Regions from separate parts of the Achromobacter sp. NPDC008082 genome, predicted to be linked through region 1. Evidence: riboswitches for the same ligand, from Rfam matches in the RefSeq annotation. Region 1 holds a riboswitch; the other holds the start of a gene.
What was found. Region 1 has a riboswitch for thiamine pyrophosphate ahead of ACFZAI_RS01985 (long-chain fatty acid--CoA ligase). Riboswitches for the same ligand answer to the same signal wherever they lie in the genome.
Positions count from the first base shown of each region.

Region 2: another riboswitch for thiamine pyrophosphate. It lies ahead of ACFZAI_RS22145 (sodium:solute symporter family protein); the one in region 1 lies ahead of ACFZAI_RS01985 (long-chain fatty acid--CoA ligase).

Region 1 is NZ_JBIBIB010000001.1:428,704-438,170, forward strand. It holds gene ACFZAI_RS01975 (ABC transporter ATP-binding protein) at 1-235, opposite strand, end outside; gene ACFZAI_RS01980 (acyl-CoA reductase) at 232-1,692, opposite strand; gene ACFZAI_RS01985 (long-chain fatty acid--CoA ligase) at 1,689-2,771, opposite strand; TPP riboswitch at 2,841-2,932, opposite strand; gene ACFZAI_RS01990 (PIN domain-containing protein) at 2,947-3,444, opposite strand; gene ACFZAI_RS01995 (hypothetical protein) at 3,441-4,214, opposite strand; tRNA gene ACFZAI_RS02000 (tRNA-Phe) at 4,374-4,449, opposite strand; tRNA gene ACFZAI_RS02005 (tRNA-Phe) at 4,545-4,620, opposite strand; gene hemA (glutamyl-tRNA reductase) at 4,926-6,200, shown strand; gene prfA (peptide chain release factor 1) at 6,285-7,367, shown strand; gene prmC (peptide chain release factor N(5)-glutamine methyltransferase) at 7,378-8,205, shown strand; gene grxD (Grx4 family monothiol glutaredoxin) at 8,334-8,660, shown strand; gene ACFZAI_RS02030 (UbiX family flavin prenyltransferase) at 8,668-9,231, shown strand; gene ACFZAI_RS02035 (DUF6817 domain-containing protein) at 9,359-9,467, opposite strand, start outside.
Region 2 is NZ_JBIBIB010000005.1:479,487-488,953, forward strand. It holds gene ACFZAI_RS22110 (MarC family NAAT transporter) at 1-449, shown strand, start outside; gene ACFZAI_RS22115 (DUF4105 domain-containing protein) at 436-1,461, shown strand; gene ACFZAI_RS22120 (TetR/AcrR family transcriptional regulator) at 1,458-2,093, opposite strand; gene ACFZAI_RS22125 (hypothetical protein) at 2,261-2,464, shown strand; gene ACFZAI_RS22130 (porin) at 2,563-3,699, opposite strand; gene ACFZAI_RS22135 (LLM class flavin-dependent oxidoreductase) at 4,195-5,481, opposite strand; gene ACFZAI_RS22140 (3-oxoacyl-ACP reductase) at 5,487-6,269, opposite strand; TPP riboswitch at 6,377-6,482, shown strand; gene ACFZAI_RS22145 (sodium:solute symporter family protein) at 6,584-8,035, shown strand; tRNA gene ACFZAI_RS22150 (tRNA-Ala) at 8,128-8,203, opposite strand; gene xth (exodeoxyribonuclease III) at 8,272-9,054, opposite strand.

The DNA of each region.
Region 1 (9,467 bases):
GGCCGGGCGTGGCGGGCGCGCCATCCCACAGCTGGACGCGGCCCGACTGCGGGGCCAGCAGGCCCGCGGCCAGTTTGAGCAGCGTCGTCTTGCCGCAACCGCTGCGCCCCACCAGGCAATGCACACCGCCGGCCTCCAGCCGCCAGTCGACGCCATCCACGATGGGCGGGCGGCCGGGGTAGGTGTAGACCACCTGTTCAAGGTTCAGAAAAGGCATGGCGTGGTGCGCGCTCATGGCTCGTAGGGGGCGAACGGGTCGGCGGCGGTTTCGGCGGACTGTTCGATTTCCGTCATGCGCACGAGGTCCAGCAGATTGAAGCGGCCGTCGTGATGCCAGCCCGCTTCGGGCACGCTCATCGAGCCGATGGCGCTGATGCGGGTGACGCCCGCTGCGCCCAGTTGCTCGGCCAGGCGGTAGAGTTCTTCGGGCGTCGCCGCGACGCCCGCCGTTTGCAGATAGTCGTGATGGGCGGCCACGAGCGGCGCCACATCATCCAGCGTATCAATGCCCGCCACCACGATGCTGCGCTGCAGGGCGGTTGGCATCAGAGGCTGCGCCGCGTCGGCATACGCGACGCTCCACGCGGAATCAGGGTCGCCGATCAGCGCATCCGCGCCGTCGGCAGGCAGTTGCCATTCGATTGACTGCCGCCACTTCGCCACGGCAGCGGATTCCGCCAGGTCCATCGCGCGCCGGGGAAAGCGGCGTTGCAGATTCGACAGTTCGCCCGCCAGATAGCTGGCGAATTCGCGCGGCGACACCCGGCCGCCGCGCTGCACGTAGAACACATGCGGGGAATAACAACCCTGCTGGTCATAACGCATGACGTCCCAGGCCGCGCGGCGCGCCAGCGCAGGGGCTTTCTGAGCATCCAGCGCCATGGCGCTGACAACGCCAAAGCCCAGCTTGTGGCCGTGCGCCAGAAAGCGTGTCGTGACGGGCAGGCGGCGCTGGATAGCATGTAGCGCGTCGTTGCCGCCATAGGCGACCACGGTATCGGCCTGTGCATAAAGCGCCGACGCGTCGTCATCGCCTGCGCCACGCCACCAGACGACCGCCATGCAGTCCGCCAGCGGCGGGTGCACGTCGGCCAGCAAACGCGCGAACCAGCCCGCAAACAGCGGTTCGGCGCTGGGCAGTTTTCCGATATTGCCGGCCTTCACCAGCAGGCCGCATATCAAGCTCCACAAGGCGAGTGCCGGCACGTTGCCGGCCCAGCTGTGCACCAGCAATTGCGGGCCGTAGGCGCGCACGGCGCCGCCCTTGATCGCAGGCTGGAAGCTGTCCAGCACCTTGGGGTTGGCGAAGTCCTCGGCCACAAAACGATGCAACTGCGGCGCGCGGAATGTTTTGAGCAAGCCGGTGAGCCCCAGCCGCACCATGTCGGCGTCGTAGCCGGTCACAACCGGCAGCAGCGCATCGGCCTGGCGGCGCAGCGGGTCGTTCGGGTCGAGCAGGCGGGCGATGGCGCGGTCGATGATGGTGATGATTTCCGACACCGTCATCGTCTTCAGATGCTGCGCGCTGGCGCGTTTGACGCGCGCGGCAAGCGCTTGCATCTGCGCGGCGGACAGCACCGGCACGGCGACGTCCACGCGTTGCCCGTCCTGCTCGAACGGCAGCGTCTGCCATTGCACATCCGCCGAGGCGAGCCCCGGCAGGTATCCCCCCTCGACCCGTTGCACGTTCATGATCGCGCCGACTGGATGAACTCTTCGACCGCCAGCGAGCAGCCCTTGGCCTGCGCGCCTTCAGCCCGGCCCAGCAGCAGGAATCCGCCATCAGCGGGCTCGCCCACGTCTTCCGTCAGGATGGTGTTGACCGAATTGAAGTTGCCCAGGTCGCAGTGCGCGAGGATGCCGCGTTCGCCCGCTGGCACCGTGCGGCCCGTGGCCGGGTCCACCAGCCGCGACCGAATCCAGTGCGGCCCCGATTTCACTGACGGCACGGTGGCGTTGCCGTCGTCATAGAACTGCGTGCTGAGCTCGGTCATGCCATACATGTTGATGCACAGCGACCGCGGCACGCCCAGCAGCGCAGAGAGCTCCGCATAGAACGTGTCTAGCGGCAGCTCGCGCGACTGGCCCTTGTAGCCGCCCGTATCCAGAATGCGGCTGCCCGGCGGCAGGCGAAACGTGCGGCCTTCACGGCGCAAGGCGTCAATCACATGCACGAAGCTGAAGCTCGCGCCCAGCAGCGCATAAGGCTCGCCGCTGCGCTCGGCGTCTTCCAGCTGGCGCCACAAACCGTCAAGATCAATGCCCTGCGGCGACATGAAATAGCGGCTGCCTTCACTGCCAAAGGCGGATTTGGCCAGCGCCAGATAATGCGCCAGCGACGAATTCGGCATGGCCACTTCATCGGGAAACAAGATGCCCATCGGCAGTCGCGCCGTGCCCTGCATGACGCGGGCCGCGAAGTTGCGCGTCATGGACAGGTCGTACACGGCCAGATGCGGATGAAAGTGGCGCCCACGCATATCGGCGCGCGTCGTGCCGCTGGTCATGAACACGCGCTCATCAGGCCGGGCGGGTTCGCAGCGCAACTCCATCGCCTTGAACGCGTCAATCGGCACGGCGGGAATATCGCTCCACGTCTTCACATTGCGCACGGTGGCGCCACGGCGCTGGCAGAAGCTGCGGTAGGGCGCACTGGCCCCATATTGATAGGCAAAAAGCCGCAGCGCGAGCTGATCAAACTGCTCGTCGGTGCAGCCGTCCTGGGCGATGAATTCGAGTAGTTCCGCGACCGGCGGGGCGACGTTGTTCATGGGCGTTCGATGATTCCAGTACAAGGAAGCTCCGAAGCCCGCCTGCGCAAGCGGCGCAACGGCGCGGCAGGGCAAGACGAATGCTCTTCTTACGCCGGCATGAACCGGGTCAAGTTCGCGGGTCTGAATCTCAGCACTGGCGTGCACCCCGGAGCAGAGGCAATGTTAACCCGGCCTAGGAATCATCGCCCAGGTCGAGTCCTTGCTGGCCGTCCAGCCGGAATGCTGCGGGGTCATAGCCGCTGGACAACACGATGGACCGCACTTGGCATACACTGGCAACACGTAGCCGGTCGCAGTACTTTTGCAGTGACGACGCATCCTCCGTGATGACAAAGGGAATGCGCTCGTGGCAGGCCTGGGCGATCAGTTTGACGTCATCCCGCGCCACCGCGCGCGGTGTGTCGTCTTCCCTTGGACCCAATGCATTCCACAGCTGGGCCGCTCGTTGTCCGTGCGGAATGTTGAATGGCAAATGCCGGAATTTTTGCAGCGGTAAATCAGTAATGGGTTGCTTGATTCCGAACTCTGCTGCAACAACGGCCGAAAAGTAAATCGGCAAGGACTCGTCGAGCATTTGTCGGAAATACTTGGTGGCAGTGTGGTGGTTGGGCCGCCTCGCGTCGACCAGGGAGATCAGATAGCTGGTGTCCAGCAGCACTGCCGCCGTCATGTGTCGTCGCCTCGCAGCGATTCAACCCATTTAGTGGCGCTGGGGACATCCGCCCAGGCGGCGGTGCCTTTGCGAACCATCTGCTGAAATTCGTCTTCGTCGTAAGCGGGGTGATGCACCTCGAAGGAACGCAGATTTAAATTGCGAAGTTCACCGGTGCGCAGATTTTCTTCTGCGGTCACGTGGAGCAACGCCTGACGATAGAGGCGATTTTCACTCTCTTGCGCGAGCAATTGCTGAGTGGCCGCCACCGTAAGGGATTTGCCGTTCTCAAGTACAAGATGAACGTTGGCTTTGGTCTTGCCGCCCCAATCCACGATTTTGCCGTGTAGATACTTTTCGACTGTTACCCAGATATCGACGGTTTGCTTGAAGTCTGATTGCGCATTGACGATCGCGAGGGGATGCTTGCCCATGTCTTCCAGAACGTACGCGCGGTCTGGGTTGTTACGGGCCTGAGCTTGCCAGCGCTCGACGATGGCGGCGCGTCTTGGATCGATCGTACGCATCGAGTCGGGGGTGGTCAATTGCTCCACGTCAGCCCATAGCAACGAGGCGCCCAGCAAACCGCTCGCGACTAACACCAACGAGCCTTCATCAATAGACACCAAGACATCTGCCGGGTTTACCTCTCGGGTTGAACCTTGCAAAAAGTCGCTAACGTCCTTTTGAAATTCCCCGAGCAGACTCAATGGGACATGCTTCGGCCCCACATCAACGCCGTTGATGCGGTCGCGGATAGCGAAGCGAAGGTTGTCGGCGGGTTTCATGGCGTTGATTGTAGACCTCGCACTGCTTTTTTCGGAGGTCTTGTAATCTTTTGCAAGCAGCGTGGGAATCTTGTCATCATGACAAGATTAGGCCGCAGGCTGATCAACGTACCAAACGCAAAAAGCCCCGCCAAGGCGGGGCTCAATGCTTGAATCTTTTGGTGGCCTGGGGCGGAATCGAACCACCGACACAAGGATTTTCAATCCTCTGCTCTACCGACTGAGCTACCAGGCCAACACGTACGCTTTGCAAAAAGCCCAGCGCGGCGGCTGGGCTTTTTTTGGGATTTGATATTGCTACCGCAATCCCAATAATTCCAATAATTCTTTTGGTGGCCTGGGGCGGAATCGAACCACCGACACAAGGATTTTCAATCCTCTGCTCTACCGACTGAGCTACCAGGCCAACGAAGTCCGCAACTATACACAATTTTTTGTGCCTGTGCCAGCCGGAGAGAAAAAATCGCGACAATTTCCGGTTAAAGGGCCAGAGCCAAAGTGTTGGGTGAATGGCACGCAAGGGTGCGACGCAGGGTCGCGGACGGGGCGTGAATTGGCTTGGGGATAACCCGCGGGGGTATAATCTTCGACAGTTCGCTGTTACGTTTCCGGAAAATTTCCAGCCCATGTTCCGCTCGGGTTCCGCCCGTGTTGCTCAAGGTGGCCCTGACGTAACGCCTTGTTCTTAGTGGCAGTTCTTAACGCTAACTCATGTCGGTAGCTGTCCTTGCCTTCGGTCTGAATCACACGTCCGCGCCGGTTTCGGTTCGCGAACGCGTGTCTATGCCCGTCGATCTGGTCAAGCCGGCGTTGGAAGGTCTGCGTTCGGCATTCGGCGGTTCCGTCCGCGAAGCCGCCATCCTGTCCACCTGTAATCGCACCGAGATCTATTGCGCAGCCGACGGCCACGTCGCTGATCAATTGCCCGCCTGGCTGGCTGAACACAACCGCCTGGACGCCGGCACGCTGCGCCCGCACCTGTACCGCCATCATCAAGACGACGCCGTGCGTCACGCGTTCCGCGTGGCCAGCGGGCTGGATTCCATGGTGCTGGGTGAAACCCAGATCGTGGGCCAGATGAAAGACGCCGTGCGCGCCGCGGGCGAAGCCGGGTCGTTGGGCACGTTGCTGCACCAGATGTTCCAGCGCACGTTCTCGGTCGCCAAGGAAGTGCGGTCGCAAACCGCGATCGGCGCGCAGTCGGTATCGATGGCTGCGGCCGCTGTCCGGCTGGCCGAACGCGTGTTCGGCAATTTGGACCAGGCCCGCACGCTGTTCATCGGCGCGGGCGAAATGATCGAACTTTGCGCCACGCACTTCGCCGCGCAACGTCCGCGCAGCATGGTCGTGGCCAACCGCACGGCCGAGCGCGCAGAAATTCTGGCCAACCGGTTTTCGGCCAGCACGATGAAACTGTCTGACCTGACAGACCGCCTGTCCGAGTTCGACGTCATCGTTTCCTGTACGGCAAGCTCCTTGCCCATCCTCGGTCTGGGGATGGTGGAAAGGGCCACGCGCCTGCGCCGTCACCGCCCGATGGTCATGATTGATCTGGCCGTGCCGCGCGACATCGAACCCGAAGTCGGCCGCCTGGACGACGTCTATCTGTATTCGGTGGATGATCTGGGCCGCCTGGTGCAGACCGGCACCGACGCGCGCCGCGCGGCTGTCGTGCAAGCCGAAGCCATCATCGAGACCCGCGTCCAGGGCTTCATGCACTGGATGCAGTCCCGCGAAGTGGTGCCCGTCATCCGCGACCTGCATCAGGCCGCCGAAGACGTCCGCGCTGCCGAACTCGAACGCGCGCGCCGCATGCTGGCGCGTGGCGAATCGCCCGAAGCCGTGCTGGAACAACTGGCCCACGGCCTGACGCAAAAATATCTGCACGGCCCGCTGGCGGCGTTGAACCGCAGCGAAGGCGATGAGCGCAAGCAGCTGCTTGCGTGGATGCCGCGCCTGTTCCCCGGCCGCGATTCCCGCCGTTAGCGAATCTGTCCCACGTCCCGCCTCCTGGCGGGCGTTCGTCTTGTGGGCGCCCGCTATTCCTGTTTTCTCTTTGGTCATTCCCCCATGAAATCTTCCATGCGTAGCCGGCTGGAGCATCTGTGTCACCGCCTGACCGAGGTGGACGCGTTGCTCGCCCAACCGGAAACCGCGTCCGATATGGACCGTTTCCGCAAGCTCTCGCGCGAACGCGCCGAGCTGGAACCCGTGGTCGAGGCCTTCACGGCGTTTGCCCGCACCGAGGAAGACCTGGCGACGGCGCAGGAAATGCTGTCGGACCCCGACATGAAAGCGATGGCCGAAGACGAGATCAAGTCGGGCCGCGGCAAGCTGGAAAGCCTGGAAAGCGCGTTGCAGCTGTTGCTGCTGCCGCGCGACCCCAACGATGGCCGCAGCGTGTTCCTGGAAATCCGCGCCGGCACGGGCGGCGACGAAAGCGCGCTGTTCTCCGGCGACCTGCTGCGCATGTATTCGCGCTATGCGGAAACGCGTGGCTGGCGCGTTGAGCTGATGTCGGAAAGCGCATCGGAACTGGGCGGCTACAAGGAAGTGATCGCGCGTATCGACGGCGATGGCGCGTATGGCCGCCTGAAGTTCGAGTCCGGCGCGCACCGCGTGCAGCGCGTGCCGGCGACCGAAGCGCAGGGCCGCATCCATACGTCGGCCTGCACGGTCGCGATCATGGCGGAAGCCGACGAGATGTCGGAGATCGTCATCAATGCGAACGACCTGCGCATCGACACGTTCCGCGCCAGCGGCGCGGGCGGCCAGCACATCAACAAGACCGATTCGGCCGTGCGTATCACCCACTTGCCGACGGGGCTGGTGGTGGAATGCCAGGACGACCGTTCCCAGCATCGCAACAAGGACAAGGCCATGCAGGTGCTGGCCGCGCGCCTGAAAGACAAGGAAACGCGCGAACGGCAAAGCAAGGAAGCCGCCGAGCGCAAGAGCCTGATCGGCACGGGCGACCGCTCCGAGCGCATCCGCACGTATAACTTCCCGCAGGGCCGCGTGACGGATCACCGCATCAACCTGACGCTGTACAAGCTGCAACAGATCATGGAAGGCGATCTGGAAGAACTGACTGGCGCGCTGATTGCCGAGCATCAGGCCGAGCAGTTGGCGGCGCTGGGCGACGACATCTGAGCCCCGGCCCATGACCGCGCCCCAGCTGAAAAGCCTGCTGCTCGACACGCGCCTGCCGCGTCTGGAAGTGCGCATGCTGCTTGAGCACGTGCTGCAAAAGCCGCGTGCGTGGCTGCTGGCGCACGACACGGACCCGTTGGCGCCTGAGGTTGCCGCCGCCTACGAGGCCCTGCTTGCGCGCCGCCTGGCGGGCGAGCCGATGGCGTATCTGCTGGGCCATCGCGAATTCATGGGCCATTCGTTTCGCGTGACGCCCGACGTGCTGATCCCGCGTCCCGACACGGAAGTGCTGGTGGAAACCGCGCTGGAATGCGTGGCCGGTACGGCCGGCCCTGCCGTGCTGGACCTGGGCACGGGCAGCGGCGCCATTGCGATCTCGATCGCGCTGGCGCGCCGGGATGCGCGGGTGATGGCGTCGGATGTCAGCGCCGCGGCGTTGAAAGTGGCGGCCGCCAACGCGTGGGAGCTGACCGCGTCGGTGCGGTTCGTGGAAGGCAGCTGGTATGACGCCGTGCCGGCCGGCGAAGGCTTTGACCTGATCGTGTCGAACCCGCCCTATGTGGCCAGCGACGACCCCCATCTGGATCAGGGCGACCTGCGTTTCGAGCCGCGCGGCGCGTTGACCGACGGCGCGGGCGGCTTGGAAGACCTGGGCCGCATCGTGGCGGGCGCAAGCCGGCATCTGAAGCCGGGCGGCGCGTTGTGGATGGAGCATGGCTGGGACCAGGCGCAGGCGGTACGGGATTTGCTGACCGCAGCCGGGTTCGATGACGTGCACAGCCGCCAGGACTTGGCGGGCATCGAACGCATTTCCGGCGGCCGCTACCCCCGCCGCTAGGCCGGTTGTTACAGAACCCAGCCCCCGGATTCCCGGCAAAGTCCGGCGGCGCGCCCGGGTAATTCGGGCGGTTTTTCCGGCTGTACCTATAATTGCCCTATTCCGTTATGCCTGTCGAAGAGACCACCATGAGCGACGTTCAAGAATTCATCCGCGAAACCGTGACCCAGCACCCCGTTGTGCTGTTCATGAAGGGCACCGCCCAATTCCCGCAATGCGGCTTTTCCGGCAAGGCCATTCAGATCCTGAAGGGCTGTGGCGTGAAGAAGCTGGTCACCGTCAATGTGCTGGAAGACGACGAAGTGCGCCAGGGCATCAAGGAATTCTCCAGCTGGCCGACCATCCCCCAACTGTATGTGGCGGGCGAATTCATTGGCGGCTCGGACATCATGAACGAGATGAATGAATCCGGCGAACTGAAGACGCTGCTGGAGCAATCCGGCGCCACGGCTTAACGCCTCGATGCGTCGACTCGTTATCGGCATCACCGGCGCCACGGGCGCGCTCTACGCGGTGCGCATGCTGCAAGCATTGCGCGGCGTGGACGATGTGGAGACGCATCTGGTGGTGTCGGCCTCGGGCGTGCTGAACATCAAGCACGAACTGGACGTCAGCCGCCACGATATCTACGCGCTGGCCGACCACGTGCATTCGGTGCGCGACGTGGGCGCCACGCTGGCCAGCGGCGCGTTCCAGACCGCAGGCATGGTGATCGTGCCGTGTTCGATGCGCACGCTGGCGGCCGTGGCCCATGGCTTGTCGGATAACCTCATCACGCGCGCGGCCGACGTCACCTTGAAGGAACGCCGCCGCCTGGTGCTGATGGTGCGCGAAACGCCCTTCAACCTGGCGCACTTGCGCAACATGACGGCCGTCACCGAAATGGGCGGCATCGTATTTCCGCCGCTGCCGGCGTTTTATCACCGCCCGGCGTCCATCGAAGAAATGGTGGACCACACCGTTGCCCGCGTGTTGGAACTCTTCGACATCGTCGTGCCAGGCCCGCACTGGGAAGGCATGAAGTAGCGCGCCTGCCAGGCAGCCCGCCAGTCAGGCATGCAGTCCGCCAGGCAGGCAGCCACGCAGTCAGCCAGCCAGCCCGAAATAAAAACAGCCCCGCATGCGGGGCTGTTTGCATGGGCAGGGCGTTGGCCTATTCCACCAGCCCCATCCCGTTCAACGCCGCCAGGTTTTCCGGCCATAGTCGCGCGCGGGCGTTTTGCAATTCGATGCGCGCCCAGGCCATCCAGCCGGCCCATTCA
Region 2 (9,467 bases), on a different contig from region 1:
GCTTGCGCATCGCGGGCGGGCTGATCGTGGTCAGCATTGGTTTCAGCATGCTGTTTCCGCCTGCGGAACCGCGCTCGCTGGCGGCGGAAGCAGCCGCGGACGCCAAAGCGCGGGAGACGCCGAACATCGCGTTCGTGCCCTTGGCGCTACCTGGAACCGCGGGGCCAGGCACCATCGCCATGATCATCAGTGGGGCAGCCTCGGTCGATGGCGCAATCACGCCGCAGTACCCGACGTGGGTGGTGGCGGTAACGCCCATCATCGTGTTCGCCCTGCTGGGCGTGCTGTTCTGGATCTGCCTGCGTTCGGCGGGCCGCATCGTGGCGGTGATCGGGCAAAGCGGCGTGGAAGCCATTTCGCGCGTCATGGGCTTCTTGCTCGTGTGCATGGGGGTTCAATTCGTCATCAACGGCGTGCTGGAAATTGTGGGCAAGCATGTTGGCGGATAAGCCGGTGCGCCGCGCTGGGCGCTTGCGTCGGGGCCTGGTGGTCGTAGGGCGCCTGTTGCTGACGTTGCTGGTGGCCGCGTCTGCGCTGTGGGGGTGTCTTGCCCTGTGGTATCAGGCGCCGGGCGGCGTGTGGGGCAAAGGGGCGGCGGCCGCTGTGTGGGCCGCGCTATGCCTGGGTGCGATGGTGGCGTTGTGGCGCGCGGGGCCGTGGCGGCGGCGGGCAGGGTGGGCGTATCTGATCGGGCTGGTCCTGCTGGCCGGCTGGTGGCAAACGCTTGCGCCGTCGAATGACCGCATCTGGGCGGACGACGTGGCGAAGATGCTGCGCGGCACGGTGCAAGGGTCGACGGTCACGCTTGAGAACGTGCGCAACTTCGATTGGCGCACGGACTCCGACTACACCGCCCGCTGGGAAACGCGGCAATACGAGCTGGACAAACTCGTATCGGTGGACATGGCGCTGTCTTACTGGGCAGGCCCGGCCATTGCGCACACGCTCGTCTCGTTCGGTTTTTCCGACGGGCGGCACGTGGTGTTCTCGGTTGAGATCCGCAAGGAACGCGGCGAACAATTTTCCGAGATCGGCGGATTCTTCAAGCAGTTCGAATTGAGCGTGGTGGCGGCCGAAGAGCGCGACATCCTGTACGTGCGCGCCGGCCCGCGTGGGGAAAGCGTGTATCTGTACCCGGTGCGCATGCCCGAACGCGCGATGCGCGAGCTGTTTCTGTCCTACGTCAACACCGCTAATGCGCTGGTGACCACGCCGCGCTTCTATCACACGGTTACGGCCAATTGCACGACATTGGTCTACCGCATGGTCAACGCTATCGTGCCGGGCTTGCCGCTGGACTTACGCATTCTGCTGTCGGGCTATCTGCCCGAGTATCTGTACGACCAGGGCGGACTGGATACGAGGGTCCCGCTGGACGTGCTGCGAGCACGTGCATCCATTGGCCATCAGGCTCCGCCGGGCGACGACCCGATTGCCTTCTCTCGTCGGATTCGGCCTTAAACCTGATACGCGCGCAGCAACGTATCCACGCCGTAACGGCAGGTGGCCAGCGCTTCGGCGGGCGGCCCGTCGGCGTAACCGCCGACCAGCCGCGCGTGGAACGCGATGCCATTGATCAGGTTGCCTAAGGTCAGCGCCGCCTGGCGCGGATCGTCAATCTTCAGTTCGCCTTGTTCACAGGCGGCGCGCAGGCATTGTTCCAGCGGCGCATGGACTTGCGTGTCGACGGCATGTTGCAGCGACGCCGCCAACTGCGGCATGCGGTGGCACTCCGACACCAGCAGCCGGTGCAGCGCGGCGGATTTCGGTTGCACCGCATAGGTCAAGAGCCGCAGCGCCAACTGCTGCAACGCCGGCCGCACCGCCTCGCCGGGCGGCGCCTTCAGGAACACCGCGGCGCGCATGTTGTCCAACTCGAATTGCAGCACGGCAGCCAGCATGCCTTCCTTGCTGCCAAACAACTGATACGCCGTGGCGGCGGACCCGCCAGCCTGCTGCACGATGCGTTGGATGGACGTTTGTGCGTACCCAAGTTCCAGTAACAACTGACTGGCCACTTCAAGCAGCCGCCGCCGCCTGGCTTCGCCCTTGGTGGTCAGGGCGCGCGTCATCGGATCGGCCGAATCGCTCATCACCTGTTTCTCCCGGTTTCCATGGCATGGACATCACAGGGTTTCACCCCGTTTCGTCATGTAATGTAGAGTACATTACATTCTTGAGCGCTTCAGAAAGCGGGTATTTCCCACGCGAGTTGTTGACCCGGGACGAGTCCGGGCGGTTTTTGTAGGAGGGCGCCCAGATGTCCTGGCTGACCCTGAGTATTGTCTTGATTGTTGCGGCTGCCGTTGGCGCCGTTTTGCTTCGCCACCCCGGCGTGATGTTGTATGACTGGATCGCCACTCGCAAGGCCCACGCCCGTACACGCGTTGCCCTGGCTTCCCCGACAGCGCGCCCGCAAGCCGTTTCGGCCGAGCACACCGAGCCCGCCGCTCTGGCGGGCTAAAAAAATCCACGCATAAAAAAAAAAGCCACCCGTTTCCGGGTGGCTTAAGTCTTCAAGGGCGCCCCGACTCTGCTCAGTTGGGGCGGCCCGCAGCCTGCTTAGAAGCGATGGCGGATGCCGACGCCAACCGTGCTCATCTTGTCACCGTTGATGAAGGCGGCGCCATCGGCGTAGGACGCCAGAGCGTACAGGTTGGTCCGCTTGGACAGATCATACGTGTAGCCCAGGCTGTAGATGTCCATGGCGTACAGGTTCTTGTTCGGATCAGCACGCTGCCACGACGCGAAGACGTTGCTGGCGGCGCCGATGGGGGCGCTTACGCCGACCATGTACGAGTTGATGCGCAGGCCGTCCCACGTGAAGCGGCCATTCGTGAAGCCCTGGCCGTTGGCCGGGCCGCCTGCTTGCTGGCGGCCGCCCATCAACGAGAAATCCTGGCCGGCGAAAACGCCGTCCTCGGAACGGCCATAAGCCAGCGACAGCTTGACCACTTCGAAGTCGTAGGCGGCGCCGATGATGAACTGCTGCGGTTGCGGCTGGTTCGGCTTGCGGTATTGCACGTCATAGGACAAGGCTACCTTCAACGGGCCGTTGTCGTAACGCACACCCGCCGTCCAGGCGCGGTTGTTTTCCTTGGTCTTGAAGCCCGTCGGGCCTTCGACGTCATCGGTCGAGAACGAATAGCCCACGCCGCCTTGGAACCCGCTCCAGACCGGGGTCTGGTACATGACCATGTTGTCATAGCGAACCGTGTTGGCCGCGCTGAATGCCATACCCATGTTGGCGTTCAGGTAGTCGAGCGCGAACGGATCAATGTCGCCGAAGTACTTGGACGCGATGTTGGTTTGGCGGCCCAGTTCCAGCAAACCGAACTGCTCGCTGTTCAGGCCGACAGTGGCTTGACGGCCGAACAGGCGGTCGCCTTGCGAACGGTTGCCGTTATTGGCGGTGAAGCCGCTTTCCAACGTGAAGACAGCCGACAGGCCATCGCCCAGGTCTTCCGTTCCGCGCAGGCCAAAACGGGAACCGTTCTGGATGCCGTCGTTCATGCCGATCCGGGAGGAATAGTCGCCGCCGTTCACGCCACGGTTTGCGTCCGTGGTGCCAACCTTGCCACGTTGATAGGTCAGGCCCAGATCGACAATGCCGTACAGGGTGACAGACGTTTCAGCTTGGGCCGCACCGGCCATGCCAGCCAGAATCGCGCCTACGAGCAAAGTTTTCGTTAGTTTCATATCCACATCCGGTTCTAAGGCTTGTATTGCCTGCTTTCAGCATTGCGAAAGCAGCCCTGGTGTCCACAATAGGGAACACCGCCGGAATACATGAAACTGAAAACTACATAATGGTTCGGAATATACAAATTGGGGTCGTATTCTGATGACTTGCCCCTGACTCCTTCCTTAACGATTAGGATTTAGTTACTCGAGACACATATAAAAACCTGCGATTTATTGCGAGATAACAACAGTTCCTTAGAGAAAGGAACCGGCGTTATTCGCTAATGCAGGGATGTTCACGATTTACAGGGTGCCTGCGTGCAGGGCCGCTTTCATACAAATTGATAAGTTATGCCTAGCATTTCGTTGCGATGAAGGCCCTGAAGGGGCGTTCAGCCGGCGTGCACCTGCGTTCGCGAAACTTGCAGGCGCTGAAGACGCGGCTATGGCAGCCTGTAAATTTCAAGAACGTAACGGTGCGATGACCTTGAACGCGCGCGGCGCGAGGTATTACCGGCCAGGCCTTTCCAGCCCCAAATGACCGCGCAGTGTGTGGTGTTCGTACTCGGTACGGAACAGCCCGCGTCGTTGCAGCACGGGAATCACGTGGTCCACAAAGTCGTCGATGCCGCCGGGCAGAGACGGTGGCATCAGGTTGAAGCCGTCGGCGCCTTCGTTTTTGAACCAGTGCTCCATCTTGTCGGCGATCTGTTCCGGCGTGCCGACCATCGTGCAATGGCCGCCGCCCGCCGCCAACCGGCCCAGCAATTGGCGCACGGTGGGTTGTTCGGTTTCGATGATCCGCAGAATGGTGCCGTACCGGCCCTTGGGACCCTTGAAATCTTCCAGCGGCGGCAGCGGCGGCACAGGCGCATCCAGCTCCCATGCGCTGCAATCCTGTAGCACGAAGGTCCCCAGTTGGCGTAGCGATGCGTCGCTGGGCAGCAGCACGTCCAGCTCGCGTTGCTTGGCCCGGGCCTCGGCTTCGGTGGACCCTACATACGTGACCAGCCCCGGCATGATCGGCACAAAGGCGCTGCGCCCGGCCGCAAGCACGCGCTGCTTGATGTCGCGGTAATAGGACTGCGCGGCGGGCAGGTCGTAGGCCACCGCATAGATGGCCTCCGCGCGGCGGGCGGCCAGGTCCCGGCCCTGGTCCGAGGCGCCGGCCTGGAACAGCACCGGATGGCCCTGCGGCGGGCGCGGCACCGTCAGCGGGCCGTCGACCAGGAAATGCTCGCCTTGATGATGGATGGCTTGCACGCGTTCGGGCACGCCATAGACGCCGTTGCGGTCGATGGCCAGCGCATCGTCTTGCCAGGAATCGAACAAGCGCAACGCAACGTCGACGAATTCTTCAGCGCGCGCGTAGCGCCATTCATGGCCGGGCATGGCCTCATAGCCATGGTTGCGGGCCTCGGCGTCGAACATCGAGGTGACCACGTTCCAACCCATGCGGCCGCCCGAAATGTGGTCCAGCGACGCCACCATGCGCGCCGCGTGAAAGGGCGTGAAGAAGGTGCTGGAAACGGTGCTGATCAGACCGATGTGCGTGGTGGCGCGCGCGATGGCGGCCATCGTCGTCAGCGGTTCCAGATACCAGCGCGGGCCGTCGCCGATGTTGTCCATCCACTGCCCATCCGCAAAGAAAATGGCGTCCAGCTTGCCGCGTTCGGCCGTGCGCGCCAGCGACTCGTAGTAGCTGATGTCGCCCAGCCGTTCGGCCGCCGAATCGGGATGGCGCCACGCAGCGCGGTGATGGCCGCATCCAAAGATGAACAGGTTCAGATGCAGCATGGCGCTTAGTTCTTGACGAGGCCGCCGTCGACGACCAGGTTCTGGCCCGTGACGCTGCGCGACCAGGGGCTGGCGAAAAACAGCACCGCGTCGGCGAACTGTTCGGGCGTGGTGACGGTGCGCAGCGGCGTGCTGGCGGCAATCAAATCGAACACCGCTTCGGGCGTTGCCGCGGAGGCATCGGTCGTGCGCAGCAAACCGCCCGACACCATGTTGACCGTGATGCCATGGGGTCCGAGGTCGTGCGACAAGGTCCGCGTGAACGACAGCAGCGCAGCCTTGGCGGCGGTGTAATCGTGATACGGCACGACCGGGTTCTGGACCAGGTTCGTGCCGATGTTGATGATGCGTCCGACGCCGGCTTCACGCATGCCGGGCAGCGCCGCTTGAGTCGTGTTCAACGCGCCGCGCACGCTGCCTTCGATCTGCTGATTCAGGTTGTCCCACGTCAACGTGTCCGCATGCGGGCGCGCGTCGCCATTGAATTGGAACGCGGGCAGCGCGTTGTTGACGACGGTGGTGACCGGCATGCCGAAGTGGCTTTGCGCCTGCGCCACCAGCGCCTGCACCGCCTGCGCATCGCGCACATCGGCCTGGATAGCCAGCGCGCGGCCCGGCGCGGTGGCGGCCAGCGCCTGCGCGGCGTCAGCGCTGTTCAGGTAGTTGATGACCACGCGCGCGCCTTCGCGCAGAAACGCGCGCACGATGTGCGCGCCCAGTCCACGGGCGCCGCCCGTGACAATCACCAGTTGTTCGTTCAGGGCAGGGGCGGGGTGTGCAAGAGACATGATCGGCTCGTCGGTTTCACCGGCACGCATGCAATCGGGTGCCGCAAGCGGGCGAACTTAGCACATTCCACGCGTTGACATTGCGGCGCCGCTCTCCTACTCTTGCGGTCAATTCCTGGGGGAGCCCTGTCGGGCTGAGATTCCGCTTCATTGCGGTAACCCTTTGAACCTGATCCGGGTAATGCCGGCGAAGGGAAGGACATCGCACGGTTCGTGCGCCCTCCCTAGACTTTTATTCATCAGCGGCCCCTGTTACCAGACGGGCCGCTGCGCTGCGCGTCCGGCCGTCCGCCGGACCAGGGAGGACCGACTTCATGCTGACTCAATCCGCCGCCTTGATGTGGCTGCTGCTGTTCTCCGGCGGCTTCGCCGTCGCCAGCATCCTGTACACGCGGCGCAAGCGCGGCTCGCTGGAAGACTACATCGTGGCCCGCAACAGCCAGGGCGCGTTCGGCACCATCCTGACGTTGATGGCGTCGACGCTGGGCGCATGGATTCTGTTCTCGCCCGCGCAGGCCGCAACCTGGGGCGGACTGGCCGCGGTGATCGGCTACGCGCTGGGCTCGATGTCACCGCGTCTGGTCATGATTCCGCTGGGCCGGCGCATGCGTGAACTGATTCCGCATGGGCATACGCTGACTGAATTCCTGATGGCGCGCTACGGCCGGCCGATGTACGGGCTGGCGTTGTTCATCATGCTGTTCTATCTGTTCATTGCCTTGTCGGCTGAGGTTACGGCGATTGCCAAACTGGTCACCATGTTGGCGCCCGTGCCGCTGTGGGCCACCGCCGCCATCGTGATGGGCACGACGCTGCTCTACACCACCTACGGCGGGCTGCGCTCGTCGATCTTCACCGATCAGGTGCAGATGATGGTCATCGTGCCGTTGCTGGTGATCTTGTGCGGCGTCGGCTGGCAAGCTGCGGGGGGTGCGCTGCCCACCATCGAAGCACTGCAAGCGAAGGCGCCCCAATTGCTGGACCTGACCGACCCCGTGGGCGTGAAAGCCGGGCTGACGTTCTTCGTGGCCATCTTGCTGACCGGCATCTTTCACCAGGGCAACTGGCAGCGCATTTATGCCGCAAAAGACGCTCGGTCGATGCGCAATGGTTTTCTGCTGGGCGGCATCCTGGCCGCGCCGTTCATCTTCCTGATGGGCCTGTTCGGCCTGGCGTTCGTGGGCTTGGCGCCGCAGGGCGACAGTTCCATCGCACTGTTCAGCGTCATCATGCCGCACGCGCCCGCATGGTTCGTGATTGCGCTGATCCCGCTGGGCCTGTCGCTGGTGATGAGCACCGCCGACACGGCAATCAGCGCCGTGTCCAGCATCGTCGCCGTCGACATGCGCCGGCTGATGCCCAACGCCAACGGCATGGACATGAAGCGCCTGGCCCGCTGGGCGGTCTTGCTGCTGGCGATTCCGGTGATGATTGTGGCCTCGCAAGGCTACAGCGTGCTGTACCTGTTCCTGCTGGCCGACCTGCTGTGCTCCGCTGCCGCGTTCCCCGTGTTCTATGGCCTGTTCAGCCGCAAGCACGATGGCGTGACGGCAACAACCGCAACCGTCGCGGGGCTGGCGGCAGGGCTGTTCTTCTTTCCGGCCCCGGGCGACAAACCCACGTTCCTGCTGGAATCGTTTCTGCTGGCGGCGTTTGTGCCGGTGCTGGTTACCGTGCTGATGCGCCTGGCGCGGCGCGGTATACGGGAGTTTGACTTTTCGACGCTGAGCGCGGCGGTGCGGCGGCTGGATAAGGACGCGGTGTAAATCCGGCCTGCGCCCCCAGCCCTGCGGTGCGCCAGGAAAACAAAAAAGCCTTGGAACACGTTGTGGTGTCCAAGGCTTTCTTGTCTGGAATTTGGTGGAGCGGAGGAGGATCGAACTCCCGACCTTCGCATTGCGAACGCGACGCTCTCCCAGCTGAGCTACCGCCCCAATGAAGCAAGAGCAAAACTATACCTGAACTTTAAAGCGCCGTGCAATACGGCGCCAGGCAAAAATTTTCAGACGAATTCCAAGGTCGCGATAACCGGCGCGTGGTCTGACGGCTGCTCGTTGCGGCGCGGTTCCTTGTCGATCACGCAGGCGACGCAGCGCTTGACCAAGGGGGCCGACAGCAGGACGTGGTCGATCCGCAGGCCAGCGTTGCGACGGAAGGCGAACTGGCGGTAATCCCACCAAGAAAACGATTTTTCGGGCTGCTCGAACAGACGGAAGGAATCGGTCAGGCCCAGGTCGATCAGGCCTCGCAAGGCGGCGCGTTCCGGTTCGGACACCAGCACCTGGCCTTCCCATTTCTCGGGGTTGTGCACGTCTTCGTCGGCGGGCGCCACGTTGTAGTCGCCCAGCACGGCAAGGCGCGGGTACTGCTTGATCTCGTCGGCCAGCCAATTGCGCATGGCGTCGAACCACGCCAGCTTGTAGACGTACTTGTCGGAATCCAGCGACTGCCCGTTGGGGCAATACGCGCACACAACGCGCACATCGCCTTCGGGGCTGGGGAAGGTCAAGGCCAGCACGCGCTGCTGCGGGTCTTCATAGCCAGGAATATTACGCACCATCGACGTGCCGGGCACGCGCGAAATGATGGCGACGCCGTTATAGGTCTTCTGACCGGCCCAGACGGCGTGATAGCCGGCTTCCTTGAAAGCGTCTTCGGGGAAGTTCTCGTCGGTGAGCTTCAGTTCCTGGATGCACAGCACGTCGACAGGATTGGCGGCCAGCCAGTCCAGCACTTGCGGCAGGCGCACCTTCAGAGAGTTCACGTTCCAAGTGGCTAATTTCATGTTCTGCGTAGACCGTTTGTTGATGCGGTTCTCAAAGGCGCCGCCTTCCAAAAACCCGGTCTAGCTACGTACTTGGCTACGAATCTGGCTATACATCCGGGGCGTGGCTGGCGGGCGCCGGGATAGGTGCAGATGATACCTGCTCGTGCGGACGGGTTGGCGGCGGGGGCAGGTGGCATATTTCCTGGGGGACGTGAATGCGTCCTATATATCCTGCTAAAGCGGCCAAAGCTCGGTGGAACTGGCTAGACTGCCTGAACGCTTCAAATGGAGGAGCCTATGAAGATTTGGCCTTTGCAGGACGTTCAAGCGCATTACGCGGAATTTGTGGACGACGATTTGTCCGTCGCGTCACAACTGATGACCGGGTGCTTTGTCAGAGTGCCAGCTACGGGCTCGGTAGCACCAAAACC